DNA from 2 places in the Streptomyces sp. NPDC054047 genome. Region 2 is predicted to be linked to the other one. Evidence: riboswitches for the same ligand, from Rfam matches in the RefSeq annotation. Region 2 holds a riboswitch; the other holds the start of a gene.

Region 1 (7,989 bases), on a different contig from region 2:
TCACGTGCTCCAGGGGGCCGCCCTGGAAGCCGGGGAAGACCGCGGAGTTCAGCTTCTTCGCGAACTCCTTGCTGCGGGCCAGGATGACGCCGCCGCGCGGGCCGCCGAGCGTCTTGTGCGTGGTGGAGGTGACCACGTCCGCGAACGGCACCGGGTTGGGGTGCAGGCCCGCGGCGACGAGACCGGCGAAGTGCGCCATGTCGACCCACAGGTACGCGCCGACCTCGTCGGCGATCCGGCGGAACTCCGCGAAGTCCAGCTGGCGCGGGTAGGCGGACCAGCCCGCGATGATCACCTTCGGGCTGTTCTCCTTGGCCAGACGCTCGACCTCGGCCATGTCCACCAGACCGGCCTCGTCGACGTGGTACGCGACCACGTTGAACTGCTTGCCGGAGAAGTTCAGGCGCATGCCGTGCGTGAGGTGGCCGCCGTGCGCCAGGTCCAGGCCGAGGATCGTGTCGCCGGGCTGGGCGATCGCGAAGAGGGCGGCCTGGTTGGCGGAGGCGCCGGAGTGCGGCTGGACGTTGGCGTACTCGGCGCCGAACAGGTCCTTGATCCGGTCGATCGCGATCTGCTCGGTGACGTCGACGTGCTCGCAGCCGCCGTAGTAGCGGCGGCCGGGGTAGCCCTCGGCGTACTTGTTGGTGAGGACCGTGCCCTGGGCCTCCATGACGGCGACCGGAGCGAAGTTCTCCGACGCGATCATTTCGAGGGTGGACTGCTGGCGGTGGAGCTCGGCGTCGACGGCGGCGGCGACTTCCGGGTCCAGCTCGTGGAGAGGGGTGTTGAGAAGCGACATCAGGTGGTCCCTAGGGGTCTTCGGGGGGCTTCAGCTGCCGGAGAACTCGGTGTACTCGTCCGCGGAGAGCAGGTCCTTCGGCTCCTCCGTGACGCGTACCTTGAAGAGCCAACCACCCTCGAACGGGGCGGAGTTGACGAGCGAGGGGTCGTCCACGACGTCCTGGTTCGACTCGACGACCTCACCGGTCACCGGCGAGTACAGGTCGCTGACCGACTTGGTCGACTCGAGCTCGCCGCACGTCTCGCCCGCGGTCACCGCGGCGCCGGCCTCGGGGAGGTCGGCGTAGACGACGTCACCGAGCGCGTTGGCGGCGTGCTCCGTGATACCGACCGTCGCCACACCGTCCTCGGTGGCCGAGAGCCACTCGTGCTCCTTGCTGTAACGCAGCTGCTGGGGGTTGCTCATGACCTGAATTCTCCTGTACGCGGGTGGGTGCTGCGGAACGGGAATGATGTGCGGGGGGTCACTTCCGGGTTACCAAAGAGACGGAAGTGTCACTTCTGGCGCTTGTAGAACGGCAGAGCCACGACCTCGTAGGGCTCGTGCGTGCCGCGGATGTCCACACCGACGCCCTCGGTGCCGGGAGCCGCGTGCGCGGCGTCCACGTACGCGATGGCGATCGGCTTGCCCAGTGTCGGGGACGGCGCCCCGGAGGTGACCTCGCCGATGACCTTTCCGTCGGCGACCACGGAGAAGCCCGCGCGCGGGATGCGGCGGCCCTCGGCGATCAGGCCCACCAGCTTGCGCGGGGGAGCGGTCTCGGCGCGCTCGGCGGCGGCCGCGAGCGCCGCGCGCCCCACGAAGGTGTCGGCCTGCGAGGTCTTCTCGAACTTCACGACCCGGCCCAGACCCGCGTCGAAGGGCGTCAGCTCGGCGGTCAGCTCGTGCCCGTACAGCGGCATGCCCGCCTCCAGGCGGAGCGTGTCGCGGCAGGAGAGGCCGGCCGGGACCAGGCCGACGGGCTCGCCCGCCTCCATCAGCGCGCCCCACAGCTTCTCGGCGTCGCCGGGCGCCACGAACAGCTCGAAGCCGTCCTCGCCGGTGTAACCCGTCCGGGCGATGAGCGCGGGCACGCCCGCGACCGTGCCCGGCAGGCCCGCGTAGTACTTCAGGCCGTCCAGGTCCGCGTCCGTGAGTGACTTCAGGATGCCGGGGGACTCGGGACCCTGGACGGCGAGCAGCGCGTACGCGTCGCGGTCGTCACGGACCCGCGCGTCGAAGCCGTCGGCGCGGGCGGTGAGCGCGTCCAGGACGACCTGCGCGTTCGACGCGTTGGCGACCACCATGTACTCGGTCTCGCCGAGCCGGTAGACGATCAGGTCGTCCAGGATGCCGCCGTCCTCGGCACAGATCATCGTGTAGCGGGCGCGGCCGACACCGACGGAGCCGATGTTGCCGACCAGCGAGAAGTTCAGGAAGTCCGCGGCCTGCGGTCCTGTGACCGTGATCTCGCCCATGTGGGAGAGGTCGAAGAGACCGGCCTTGGTGCGGACGGCGATGTGCTCGTCGCGCTCGCTGCCGTAGCGCAGCGGCATGTCCCAGCCCGCGAAGTCGGTCATCGTCGCGCCGAGCGCACGATGCACGGCATCGAGGGCGGTCAGACGGGGGACGGTACTCATCAGTGGAACTCCCAGGGCATGACGGGCGAGGTCGATCCTCCCCATCTGTCATCGGAACCTGAGAGGTTCACCACGACCCGTCCGTACAGGGGGTCATGACTTGCACCTTGGGTGGAGCCGCGACCGCGGCCCGCTTTTCAGATGTGCCTCGCCCGCGCGGTACGGGGCCTGAGAGATTCAAGGGAGGGACTTGCTCCTTCGGCGCCCCGGAGCGTCTTTCGACGGTGTCCGGGAACTCTCCCGCGCGGATTCAAACGGCCTGTATGGAGTTTGCGCGCACATCATTGCACGCGCCCGCGTCACAGGGCAGTGCCAGTCGGGTAATGCCCTTGTGCCGCATTACCTTCTCTTTACACTTGCCGGGGAAGCTGCGGTAAGCAGGTACGTGACCGCTATGGGGAGGCCGATCACGGTGCGCAGGACGAGCGTCTACGCGACCAACACGGGGGTGGCCCTGCCCAAACAGGCAGCCGCCCCCACCAGGGAGAGCTGCGGCCCCCTGCCGGCGGCCGTCGTCCGCGACCTGCGGCAGCGGACCGGCCACAGCCCGCACCGGCTCACGTTCGGCGAGGGCGATCTGATCGTCGTCTCCGGGCTGCCGGGCAGCGGCAAGTCCACGCTGATGCGCAGAGCCGTCGCGGGCCCGCGCATCGACTCGCAGGACACCCGCGACCGCTGGGCCCGGCGCATGCCGAGCCTGCTGCCGTACGCGGTGTACCGCCCCCTGGTCCGCATCGCGCACTACGCGGGCCTGCGCAGGGCCCTGCGCTCCGGCGAGGGCGTCGTGGTGCACGACTGCGGCACCCAGGCCTGGGTGCGCCGCTGGCTGGCCCGCGAGGCCGCGCGGCGCGGCACGACCCTGCATCTGCTGCTGCTCGACGTGGAGCCGGACACCGCCATAGAGGGCCAGCTCGCGCGCGGGCGCGGCGTGTCGCGGTACGCCTTCGCGCGCCACCGCAGGACGGTCGGCCGGCTCGTCGGCGCCGCCGAGAGGGGCGATCTGCCGCGCGGCTGCGGCTCGGCGGTGCTGCTCGACCGGACGGCGGCCGGGGTGCTGCGGGGGATCGGCTTCGGGGACTGAGCCGCCGCTCACGTTAGGGTCGTGCCGCAGGCAGAGCGGGACCGAGCAGGGGTTAAGACAGATGGACATTCCGGCGCAGGCGCACGCCCATCCCTACGGAGGATGGCCGGGCAACGAACTCGAAGAGGTGCTCGCGGCCTCTCTCGGCACGCCGGGGGCGCCCCGGGCGTCCGCGGGCGCCCGCATCGTGGAGGTGCTCGGCCGCAGCCACGTCTGGGTCCCGCTGCCGAACGGCGGGGCGCCGGACAGCGGCACCCTGGACCTGCCCACGCTGGAGATCGACGGCCAGGCCTACGTCCCCGTCTTCAGCTCCGAGCAGCAGTTCCAGCACGTCACCGGGGGCCGGATGGGCTGCACCGTGGCGCCCGCCGTGGAGTTCGCGCGCGGGCTTCCCCCGCAGATGGGCATCGCGGTCAACCCGGACGGCACGATCGGGGTCCCGCTTCCGCCGCCGGCCGTCGCCGAGCTCTGCCGGTCGGGACGCACGCCGCTGGACGGGCCCGCGACCGGCGGCCGCGTACGCCTCTTCGAACCGGACTGGCAGGAGGACCCGGTGGACTTCCTGTCCGCCGCCGCCCGTGAGTTCGAGGCCACCGGGGTCGTCCTGAGCGCCCGCCGCTGCCTGGCGAGCGTCGAGGGCGAGGCGCCCGCGCTGTTCGTCGGCGTCGAACTGAGCTCCTGGGAGGGCAACGCGCGCGAGCTGCCGATGGAGGCCGTGGGCAGGGCCCTTGGTCTGGCACCGGTGGCCTGGCCGGTGAACCTGGTGCTGCTCGACGTGGCCCAGGACCCGGTCGGCGACTGGATGCGCGAGCGGGTCCGGCCCTTCTTCGGGCAGAGCCCCGGGCACGAGCACGGACACGCGTAAGGACATGTGCGGGTACGTGTGTGAGGGTGCCGTACGTCAAGTCGGTGTCAGGATCGCCGCTTAAGCTGGTTTCATGAGCCGGGGACACCGGGTCAGCGGGTCATCGCGAAGGGGCGGTTAAGGGTGAGTGCGTCGGGCACGGCTGCGGCCGGGCAGGTCGAGCACATGCTGCGCCAGGTGACGCCGGGGCGCTACGACGCCTACGAGGCGCTCCTGCGGGCGCTCGCCGCCGACCAGGTGTGGATGCTGCTCTGGCACGGCCAGGCGGGGTCCCCCGACGCCCAGTACGGGAACATGGAGGTCGAGGGCCTCGGGTACGCGCCGTGCGTGACCTCCGCCCAGGAGCTCTCCGCCAGTGGCTGGAACCGCTCGTACGAAGTGGTCAGCGGGCTCGACATCTCCCGCACGCTCTACCCCGACCACTACGGCCTCTGGCTCAACCCGCACGCCCCCGGCGGCGGCGTCGGCATCCCCTGGCTCGACCTGCGGCGCATCGCGTCGGGCCTCGACCTGCTGCCCGCGGGCCCGCTGCGGCTCACCGAGCCGGCCATCGAGATCCCCCAGTTCTACGCCCTGCTCACGCAGAACGCGCACCGCACCCCCGCGGTCCGCTCGCTGCGCCGCGCCTGGGTGCAGCCCGCGCTCGGTGCGCCGTATCTGGCCATCGGCCTCGATGTGTACGACACGGCGCCCTCGTCGGTCGACGGGGTGCGCACGATGATGCAGCAGTCGATCGCCGCCGTCCCCGACGGCCTGCCCGTGTCGACCGTCGCGATGTCCGACGCGTACGACCCGGTGGCCATGTGGCTGCGCGCCAATGCCCGGCCGTTCTACGACCGCGAGGCCCAGCCGGCCCCGGCGCCCGCGGGCGGGTACGGCTACCCCGCGCAGTACTGAAACAGTGCTGCGACCCTTACCGAAAGGGCCGTGAACCGGCCACCGCGGCTCGTATACCTGCCCTGACCGCCACAATGTCCGTTCTGATGGCGGAGGGGCCCAATGGGCACCCGTGGCCCATTGCGATGCAACTGCCCCGTGTTCGCCCCTCGTTCACCTGCGTCCGGATAACGGAACACCTCGATCAGCATCACGGTTGCGCATCCTTTCCCCGTCAAGGCTGGTAACAGATCGCAACCGCGATGAAGACTCCCGCACCAGGGGCGCTTCGCCCCTGTGTACGACGGACTGATCACATCGCTACAGCGACAAGTGCGGGCCGGTCACCACCGGTTGAGAGGGGTCCCTGCCACGATGACGGCACCATTGCATGACACACCTGCGGACGCGGACCCGACAGCGGACGTCGCTCCCGCAGCTGATGCAGGGGTGAGGAAGGTCGAGGGGCGGTCCCTCAAGCAGATCGCCTGGAACCGCCTGAAGCGGGACAAGGTCGCGCTGGCCGGCGGCATCACCGTGCTCGTCCTGGTCCTTGTCGCCGTCTTCGCGCCCCTGATCGTCTCCCTGCTGGGCCACCCGCCCAACGAGTTCCATCAGGACGAGCTGGAAGACCTGACGAACCTGCCCAAGGGCGCGTTCGGCGGCATGAGTTGGGACTTCCTCTTCGGAGTGGAGCCGAACAAGGGCCGCGACGTCTTCAGCCGCATCGTCTACGGCGCCCGGATCTCGCTCCTGGTGGCGTTCCTCGCCGCCGTGGTGGCCGTGGTCCTCGGCACCTTCTTCGGGATCATCGCCGGTTACTTCGGCGGCTGGATCGACGCCCTGATCAGCCGGGTCATGGACGTGCTGCTCGCCTTCCCGCAGCTGCTCTTCGTGATCTCCCTGGTCTCCGTCCTCCCCGACGACCTGCTCGGGCTCACCGGCAGCGGCGTCCGCATCGCGGTACTGATCCTGGTGATCGGCTTCTTCGGCTGGCCCTACGTCGGGCGCATCGTCCGCGGCCAGACCCTCTCGCTGCGCGAACGCGAGTACGTGGAGGCGGCCCGCAGCCTCGGCGGCGGTCAACGGCACATCCTCTTCCGTGAGTTGCTGCCGAACCTGGTCGCTCCGATCACCGTGTACGCGACGCTCATGATCCCCACCAACATCCTCACCGAAGCGGCGCTCAGCTTCCTCGGCGCAGGTGTACGCCCGCCGACGGCTTCCTGGGGCGGCATGCTCCGGGACGCGCTGGCGACGTACGAGCACGACCCGATGTTCATGGTCTTCCCTGGCCTGGCGATCTTCGTGACAGTGCTGGCCTTCAACCTCTTCGGTGACGGGTTGCGCGACGCCCTGGACCCCAAGGGAACTCGGTAAACAGCTCCAACTGGCTTGCCCCTGCCGCAGCGTCAGGTGGCTCTTCCCATGGTTCTTCAGGCAGTCAAAGCCAAGGACCGCGAATCTCGGAGGATGCGAGAAATGCCCACAGGTTCCTCTAAACGACGGTTGACCGCAGGCGCGGCCCTCGTCGTGGCGGCGCTGGTGACCACCACGGCGTGCGGCGGCGGCAGCGACGACGACGACAGCAAGGGCGCCGGCTACAACGCGGCGATCGGCAAGGTCGCCAACGAGTCGAAGAAGAAGGGCGGGACGCTCAAGTTCATCGCCAAGCAGGACCTGGACTCGGCCGACCCGCAGCGCGCGTACTACGGCATGACGTGGGACTTCATGCGGTACTACACCCGCACGCTGATCACGTACGACACCAAGCCGGGTGCCGCGTCCAACAAGCTCGTCCCCGACCTCGCCGAGGACACGGCGAAGATCAGCGACGACGGCAAGACCTACACGTACAAGCTGCGTGACGGCCTCACCTGGGAGGACGGCTCCAAGCTGACCTCCAAGGACATCAAGTACGGCATCGAGCGCATCTGGGCGACCAAGGTCATCACCGGTGGTCCCGGCTACCTCAAGTCCACGCTTGACCCCAAGGGCGAGTACAAGGGCCCCTACGAGGACAAGTCGAAGGACAAGCTGGGTCTGAAGGCGATCGAGACGCCGGACGACAACACCATCATCTTCAAGCTGCCCAAGAAGAACGGCGACTTCGAGCAGATGCTCGCGATGCCGTCGGGCACCCCGGTGAAGCAGTCCGAGGACACCGGCGCCAAGTACACCCAGCGCCCCTTCTCCTCCGGCCCGTACAAGTTCCAGAACTACAGCGCGGGCAAGAGCATCACGCTCGTCCGCAACAAGAACTGGAAGAAGTCGTCCGACCCGGTCCGCCCGGCCCTGCCGGACAAGATCCAGGTCACCATCTCGGCGAACCTCGAAGAGAACGACAAGCGCCTGATGGAAGGTGACTACGACATCGACATGAATGGCACCGGCATGACCCAGTCGGGTCGTACCACCGCCATTCAGGACCACAAGGACAACGTCGACAACATGCAGACGGACTTCGTCCGTTACGTCGCCCTGGTGACCAAGACGAAGCCGTTCGACGACGAGCACTGCCGCAAGGCCGTCTTCTACGCCACGGACTTCGCGAGCCTGCAGAAGACCCGTGGCGGCCCGGTCGCCGCCGGTGAGATCGCCACCAGCGTCTTCCCGAAGTCGATCAAGGGTCACGACGACTACGACCCGTACGGCATCAAGGAGCGCAAGGGCAAGCCGGACCTGACCAAGGCCAAGGACGAGCTCAAGCAGTGCGGCGCTCCCAAGGGCTTCTCGACCAAGATCT
Region 2 (7,989 bases):
CCGTCGGCTGATGAGCATCGGCGCCGTGTTGAACGCGCTGCGTGACGAGTTTCCCGAGGTCACGATCTCCAAGATTCGTTTCCTGGAGTCGGAAGGGCTCATCGAGCCGGAGCGCACGCCGTCGGGCTATCGCAAGTTCAGCCCGCAGGACGTCGAGCGGCTCGGTCACGTCCTGAGGATGCAGCGGGACCACTATCTGCCGCTCAAGGTCATCCGGGAGCACCTGGACGCCCTGGAGCGCGGAGAGAAGGCTCCCGTGCCCTCTCTGGGGCAGCCGCGCGAGCCCGGTGACGCCTGGGGCGTGAGTGACGCCGATGAGCCCACTGCTGCCCGTGTGGGCCGTGCCGAGCTCCTTGCGGCCGCCGAGATCGACGCGGAGCAGCTCGCGGACTGGGAGACGTACGGGCTCATCGTGCCCTTGCCGGACGGCGGCTATGACGCGGAGGCCGTGACGGTGGCCGCGCTCGTCGTCGAACTCGGGCGGTTCGGTATCGAACCCAGACATCTGCGCACCCTGAAGTCGGCGGCCGAACGCGAGGCCGGGCTCGTCGACCAGGTCGTCGCGCCGCTGCGCCGGCACCGCAATCCGCAGACCAGAGCCCATGCGGAAGCTCGTACGAAGGAGCTCGCGGGACTGACCGGAAAGCTGCACTCTGCACTGGTGCAGACCGCGCTCGGGGTGCGGTTGCCCTGACTCAAGGGGTGCCCGACTACCCAAACCGGCCGGGCACGTCCTAGGGTTGCTGTGTGAACGAGCTCGACGTCGTAGGTGTCCGGGTGGAAATGCCCTCCAACCAACCGATCGTGCTCCTGCGTGAAGTGGGAGGCGATCGGTACCTCCCCATCTGGATCGGACCAGGTGAGGCGACCGCGATCGCCTTCGCACAGCAGGGGATGGCGCCCGCACGGCCGCTGACCCACGACCTGTTCAAGGACGTGCTGGAGGCGGTGGGACAGGAGCTCACCGAAGTGCGCATCACGGACCTCCGAGAAGGGGTCTTCTATGCGGAACTGGTCTTCGCCAGCGGAGTCGAGGTGAGCGCCCGGCCGTCCGACGCCATAGCGCTCGCCCTGCGCACCGGAACGCCGATCTACGGCAGTGACGGTGTCCTCGACGACGCGGGCATCGCCATTCCGGACGAGCAGGAGGACGAGGTGGAGAAGTTCCGCGAGTTCCTCGATCAGATCTCGCCCGAGGACTTCGGTACGAACAGCCAGTAGTCCGTCAGCCGGTGGTCCGTCGCTTCCGAAGGGGTCCGGCGGACCATTCGGCTAGCTTTTCCCGGCGGTGCGGTACGGCAAACCACTCTTAGGGTGATTATCACTCGGCGTGCCGAGTGTGGCGATCGTTGACGAGCCCCTGGTGACTGCCTACCGTCGAGAAGGCAGGTCAAGGACGGAGGTCGGCGTGGGAAGCAGCGGCGACGGTACGGCGATGGGCGGGCCGTATCCGCTTCACAGCAGCGCGGCCGGTCACTCTCCGAAGAGGCCGATGGTGGTTCAGGGGAGCGTTCAGGGGAGCGGGGACGCCACGTCCGGACAGTCCGAACAGGAACAGATCGGTTACCGGGGGCCGACCGCGTGCGCGGCCGCCGGCATCACCTACCGACAGCTCGACTACTGGGCCCGTACGGGTCTGGTCGAGCCCAGTGTGCGGTCCGCGGGCGGGTCGGGCACCCAGCGGCTCTACAGCTTCCGGGACGTCGTCGTCCTGAAGATCGTGAAGCGGTTCCTCGACACCGGTGTGTCCCTGCAGAACATCAGGACCACGGTCCAGCATCTGCGCGACCGCGGCTTCCAGGACCTGGAGCGGATGACGCTCATGAGCGACGGCGCGACGGTCTACGAGTGCACGTCGCCCGACGAGGTCCACGATCTGCTCCAGGGCGGCCAGGGGGTCTTCGGGATCGCCGTGGGTGTCGTGTGGCGGGACGTGGAGGCGGCGCTCTCGCAGCTGCACGGCGAGCGGATCGAGACCGGGGAGACGCTGGTGCGGCCGAACCCCGCCGACGAGCTCGCGCGGCGGCGCAACAGGGCCGTCTGAGGCCGCCGCGCGCGTCGCGGACCGGTCGCGGCCCGGTTGGGTGCGGGGTGGCGTTCTCGGGGCGTTGTCAGTGGCGTAGGGCAGCATCAGTGGTGTGAGAACCGCGCCCACGATTCTGCATCTGGACATGGATGCCTTCTACGCGTCCGCCGAGCAGGCCGCGAAGCCGAGTCTGCGCGGGAAAGCCGTGGTGGTGGGCGGGCTCGGACCGCGGGGCGTGGTGGCCACGGCCTCGTACGAGGCGCGGAAGTTCGGTGTGCACTCGGCGATGCCCATGGGGCAGGCGCGGCGTCTGGTGCCCAATGCCGCCTATCTGGTTCCGCGCTTCGCGCTCTACCGCGACATCAGCGACCAGGTGATGGCGCTGCTGCGTGAGCTGTCGCCGCTGGTGGAGCCGCTCAGCCTGGATGAGGCATTCGTCGACCTGGAGGCGGGCGGGGTGGCCGACGACCAGGCGTCGGCGCTGGCCGTGGGCGAGCGGTTGCGTGCCGACATCAAGGCGGTGACCGGGCTCGCGGGGTCGGTCGGGCTCGCCGCGTCCAAGATGCTGGCGAAGATCGCCTCGGAGGAGGCCAAGCCGGACGGCCTGCGGCTGATAGTGCCGGGGACCGAGCGGGACCTGCTCGGGCCGCTGTCGGTGCGCATCCTGCCCGGTGTGGGGCCGGCCACCGGGGACCATCTGCGGCGCGGCGGGATCACGACGGTGGGGGAGATCGCCGAGGCGGGCGAGGACGAGCTCGTCCGTCTCCTGGGCAAGTCGCACGGGAGCGCGCTGTACGCGATGGCGCTCGCGCGCGACGAGCGGCCCGTGGTGGCCGAGCGGGAGTCCAAGTCGGTCAGCGTCGAGGACACGTACGACGTGGACATCCATGACCGGGTGCGGGTCAGGGGCGAGGTGGCGCGGCTCGCCGACCGGTGTGTGGAGCGGCTGCGGGCGGCGGGGCACTCGGGGCGGACCATCGTCCTGAAGGTGCGGCGGTTCGACTTCTCGACGCTGACGCGTTCCGAGACGCTGCGGGGGCCGACGGACGACCCCGGGGTGGTGCGGGAGGCCGCCGCGCGGCTCCTGGAGTCCGTGGACACCACCGGAGGCGTGCGGCTGCTCGGCGTGGGCGTCACGGGGCTCGCCGACTACACGCAGGAGGATCTCTTCGCGCAGGCCCAGGCCCAGGCGCTGGCGCTGGCAGAGGGCCCTGAGCAGAGGGAGGGCGAGGCCGCGCCGGAGGGGGTGGCTGCCGAGACGGTGGAGGAGCCGGCCGAGGAGGTGCCGCTCGTCCTGCGCCGGTGGAGCGCGGGGCACGATGTGCGGCATGCGCGCTTCGGGCACGGGTGGGTGCAGGGGAGCGGGCTCGGGCGGGTGACGGTGCGGTTCGAGACACCGGGGTCTGCGCCGGGGCGGGTGAGGACCTTCCGGGTGGACGATGCCGAGCTCGTCCCCGCGGAGCCGTTGCCGCTGGTGACTCCGCCGGGGGAGGAGGGCTGAGCCGTGGGGTCAGGTGCTCTCCTGGCCCGCGATCTTTCCGAAGTCCTGGTCCGGCGGTGGCGCCGACTGCGGGGGCGTGATGTCCAGGCCGTAGTGGTGGTAGAGCTGTAGTTCCTGCTCGGGGGAGAGGTGGCGGCCCACGCCGAAGTCCGGGGCGTCCTTGACCAGGGAGCGGTCGAAGGGGATGCGCAGGGTGCCCTCGCTGGTGACCTCGCTGGGCTCCAGGGGGACGAAGGCGTCCCGGCTGAAGAGGCCCGTGCGTATGGCCGCCCACTCCGGGGCCCCGGTGGCGTCGTCGAGATAGACCTCGTCGATCGTGCCGATCTTCGCCCCGTTGCGGTCGAACGCCTTGCGGCCGATCAAGGTGCGTGGATCGATATCGGTCTGCACGGGCCCTCCAACTGGTCGAGGCTTGTCGAAGTGGGGCGTAACTCATCCTTGTTCGTTCGTATTCACTACGAAAGAGCACTTCGGGGCAGGCGGCCACTCGAGGGATCCTCCATCTCCTCGCTGGTAGGCTGGCGCTTGGCTGCTGACCCCGTGCGGGAGAGCTCTCCGGTGGACACACCGGAGGCGCCGAAGGAGCAACTCCTCCCCGGAATCTCTCAGGCCCCTGTACCGCACGGACGAGGTCACTCTGGAAAGTAGGGCGGGCGTCGGGCGGGCACGTTCGAAACCCTTCCTCACCGACGGTGAAAGCCGGTACGGCGTCTCTCGCGAGGCACGGACCGGTGAAGCTCTCAGGTTGAGATGACAGAGGGGGAGGCCGTCCGGGTACCCGCGCCGTGGTGCCCCTCGCAGGTCGCGTCAGACCCGCGTCAGACCAGGAGGCCTCCGCATGACCGCCACCCCTCGTATCCCGCTCTCGCAGCTCGAGCAGGGCATTCCCTTCGAGCAGCGGCACATCGGTCCCGATGTGGAAGCACGGGCCAAGATGCTCGCGCAGGTCGGATACGGCTCGCTGGACGAGCTGACCGCCGCCGCCGTGCCGGATGTGATCAAGAACGCCGAGGCGCTGAACCTGCCCGGGGCGCGCACCGAGGCCGAGGTCCTGGCCGAGCTGCGCTCTCTCGCGGACCGCAACCAGGTCCTCGACTCCATGATCGGGCTCGGTTACTACGGGACCTTCACTCCGCCGGTGATCCTGCGGAACGTGATGGAGAACCCCGCGTGGTACACCGCTTACACGCCGTACCAGCCCGAGATCTCCCAGGGGCGCCTCGAGGCGCTGCTGAACTTCCAGACCGTCGTCGCCGAGCTGACCGGGCTGCCCACCTCCGGTGCCTCGCTGCTCGACGAGGGCACCGCCGCCGCCGAGGCCATGGCGCTCTCGCGGCGCATGGGCAAGGTCAAGGACGGTGTCTTCCTGGTCGACGCCGACGCCCTGCCGCAGACCGTCGCCGTCATCCAGACCCGCGCGGAGCCGACCGGTGTCGAGGTCGTCGTCGCCGATCTGAGCGAGGGCATCCCGGCCGAGGTCGCCGAGCGCGGTGTCGTCGGCGTACTGATCCAGTACCCGGGCGCCTCCGGTGCCGTGCGCGACATCAAGCCGCTCATCGAGCAGGCGCACGAGATCGGTGCCATCGTCTCCGTCGCCGCCGACCTGCTGGCCCTGACGCTGCTCACCTCGCCCGGCGAGCTCGGCGCCGACATCGCCGTCGGCACCACGCAGCGCTTCGGTGTGCCGATGGGCTTCGGCGGCCCGCACGCCGGTTACATGGCGGTGCGCGAGAAGTTCGCGCGCAGCCTGCCGGGGCGGCTCGTCGGTGTGTCCGTGGACGCGGACGGGAACAAGGCCTACCGCCTGGCGCTGCAGACCCGTGAGCAGCACATCCGCCGCGAGAAGGCCACCAGCAACATCTGTACGGCGCAGGTGCTGCTCGCCGTGATGGCCGGGATGTACGCGGTCTACCACGGGCCCGAGGGCCTCAAGTCCATCGCGCGGCGTACCCACCGCTACGCGACCGTGCTCGCCGCGGGGCTCACCGCGGGCGGTGTCGAGGTCGTGCACGGCGCGTACTTCGACACCCTGACCGTTCGGGTGCCCGGCCGGGCCGAGGCGCTCGTGGCCGCGGCCCGCGAGGGCGGTGTCAACATCCACCAGATCGACGCCGACCACGTCTCCCTGGCCTGCGACGAGACCACCACGCGCAAGCAACTGACCGCGATCTGGACGGCGTTCGGCGTCGAGGCCGACGTCGAGGCGCTCGACGCGCAGACCGCGGACTCGCTCCCCGGCGCTCTGCTGCGCTCCGACGACTACCTGACGCACCCCGTCTTCCACCAGTACCGCTCCGAGACCGCGATGCTGCGCTACCTGCGCAAGCTGTCCGACCGCGACTACGCGCTCGACCGCGGCATGATCCCGCTGGGCTCCTGCACCATGAAGCTCAACGCGACCACGGAGATGGAGCCGGTCACCTGGCCCGAGTTCGGCCAGCTGCACCCCTTCGCCCCCGCCCAGCAGGCGCAGGGCTATCTGACGCTCATCCGTGAGCTGGAGGAGCGCCTCGCCGAGGTCACCGGGTACGACAAGGTCTCGCTGCAGCCCAACGCCGGTTCGCAGGGCGAGCTCGCCGGACTGCTCGCGGTGCGCGGCTACCACCGTGCCAACGGCGACGAGCAGCGCACCGTCTGCCTGATCCCGTCCTCCGCGCACGGCACCAACGCCGCGAGCGCCGTGATGGCCGGCATGAAGGTCGTCGTCGTGAAGACCAGCGACGACGGCGAGATCGACGTCGAGGACCTGCGCGCCAAGATCGAGAAGCACCGCGACGAGCTGTCCGTGCTCATGATCACCTACCCGTCCACGCACGGGGTGTTCGAGGAGCACGTCGCCGACATCTGCGCCTCCGTGCACGAGGCGGGCGGCCAGGTCTACGTCGACGGCGCGAACCTCAACGCCCTGGTCGGCCTCGCCCAGCCCGGCAAGTTCGGCGGCGACGTCTCGCACCTGAACCTGCACAAGACCTTCTGCATCCCGCACGGCGGCGGCGGCCCCGGCGTCGGCCCGGTCGGTGTGCGCGAGCACCTCGCGCCGTTCCTGCCCAACCACCCGCTGCAGCCCGCCGCGGGCCCCGAGACGGGCGTCGGGCCGATCTCCGCCGCGCCGTGGGGTTCCGCGGGAATCCTGCCGATCTCCTGGGCGTACGTACGCCTCATGGGCGGCGAGGGCCTCAAGCGCGCCACGCAGGTCGCCGTGCTCTCCGCCAACTACATCGCCAAGCGCCTCGAGCCGCACTACCCGGTGCTCTACACCGGCCCCGGCGGGCTCGTCGCGCACGAGTGCATCATCGATCTGCGCCCGCTGAGCAAGGCGACCGGTGTCAGCGTCGACGACATCGCCAAGCGGCTCATCGACTACGGCTTCCACGCGCCGACCATGTCCTTCCCGGTCGCGGGGACGCTGATGATCGAGCCCACCGAGAGCGAGGACCTGGTCGAGATCGACCGGTTCTGCGAGGCGATGATCAACATCCGCGCGGAGATCGAGAAGGTCGGCGCCGAGTGGACGGCGGACGACAACCCGCTGCGCAACGCGCCGCACACCGCCGCCGCGCTCGGCGGTGAGTGGGAGCACGCCTACAGCCGCGAGGAGGCCGTCTTCCCGGCCGGCGTCGTAGCCGCTGACAAGTACTGGCCGCCGGTGCGCCGCATCGACCAGGCGTACGGCGACCGGAATCTGGTCTGCTCCTGCCCGCCGCTGGATGCGTACGAGGACTGACAGCGCGTCCAGAACATGCGTGGGGGCCGGTCCGGAGGTTGTTGCTCCGGGTCGGCCCCTTTGTTGTCCGTGCCGTGATGGCGCCGCGTCAGGCGGCGGTCATGATCTTGTCCGTGCCCAGCGGTCGATGCGGGGCGATGATCTGGCCGTCCGGCAGCAGCTCACCGGTGTCCTCGAAGAGCAGGACGCCGTTGCACAGCAGGCTCCAGCCCTGCTCCGGGTGGCTCGCCGTGAGCAGTGCGGCTTCCCGGTCGGCGGAGTCGGCTGTCGGGCACGGTGGTTGGTGCTGGCACATGGAAGGGTTCTTTCGCTGCGGTGTGATGGCTGTGACGTCTGCCTTGCGGCTCGATGCGGTGTTCATGCCGCCCCCCGTTTAGTCGGTCCGATCCCAGTGTTGCCCTACGGACGTCAATCCGCAGGGATTTAGCGGCAGCGCTCCTTACTGCTTAATGACGTATCACCCGCCCGGACGGTTCAGCCCAACTGCACTGTCTCTTCGGGTGGTTCGGGGTGGTCATACTGGGCTAGTCCGTATGGGCACATCACGCGCCGAGCCCCGCGGCCGAGGTCGGCGGCGGGGCACGGGGACGTACGGCGAGGTCAGGCGGGCGAGCCGAGCAGCGGTGCCGGGGTCAGACGGTGGGTGAGGACCTTGAGGAGCTCCGCGGCGCGGTGCGGGCGGTGCGCCGCGATGCCGGGAGGCGCGGGCGCCAGGGGCACGAGGATGTCGGAGGGCGC

What was found. A riboswitch is a leader RNA that binds a small molecule or an ion and turns the genes downstream of it on or off. The one in region 2 is predicted to bind glycine.
Region 1: it holds a riboswitch for glycine, as region 2 does, so the genes downstream of both, gcvT (glycine cleavage system aminomethyltransferase GcvT) here and gcvP (aminomethyl-transferring glycine dehydrogenase) in region 2, are expected to answer to the same signal.

The regions. Positions count from the first base shown of each region.
Region 1 covers NZ_JBVJKV010000010.1:50,614-58,602, forward strand. Annotated here, with positions in the region: gene glyA (serine hydroxymethyltransferase) at 1-799, opposite strand, end outside; gene gcvH (glycine cleavage system protein GcvH) at 830-1,207, opposite strand; gene gcvT (glycine cleavage system aminomethyltransferase GcvT) at 1,297-2,421, opposite strand; glycine riboswitch at 2,457-2,568, opposite strand; glycine riboswitch at 2,569-2,674, opposite strand; gene ACZ6ZP_RS30885 (AAA family ATPase) at 2,816-3,502, shown strand; gene ACZ6ZP_RS30890 (enhanced serine sensitivity protein SseB) at 3,564-4,367, shown strand; gene ACZ6ZP_RS30895 (enhanced serine sensitivity protein SseB C-terminal domain-containing protein) at 4,491-5,264, shown strand; gene ACZ6ZP_RS30900 (ABC transporter permease) at 5,619-6,623, shown strand; gene ACZ6ZP_RS30905 (ABC transporter substrate-binding protein) at 6,726-7,989, shown strand, end outside.
Region 2 covers NZ_JBVJKV010000013.1:6,806-14,794, forward strand. Annotated here, with positions in the region: gene ftsR (transcriptional regulator FtsR) at 1-694, shown strand, start outside; gene ACZ6ZP_RS35620 (bifunctional nuclease family protein) at 748-1,221, shown strand; gene ACZ6ZP_RS35625 (MerR family transcriptional regulator) at 1,409-2,044, shown strand; gene ACZ6ZP_RS35630 (DNA polymerase IV) at 2,139-3,527, shown strand; gene ACZ6ZP_RS35635 (PRC-barrel domain-containing protein) at 3,537-3,917, opposite strand; glycine riboswitch at 4,061-4,158, shown strand; gene gcvP (aminomethyl-transferring glycine dehydrogenase) at 4,366-7,251, shown strand; gene ACZ6ZP_RS35645 (DUF5999 family protein) at 7,340-7,546, opposite strand; gene ACZ6ZP_RS35650 (hypothetical protein) at 7,852-7,989, opposite strand, start outside.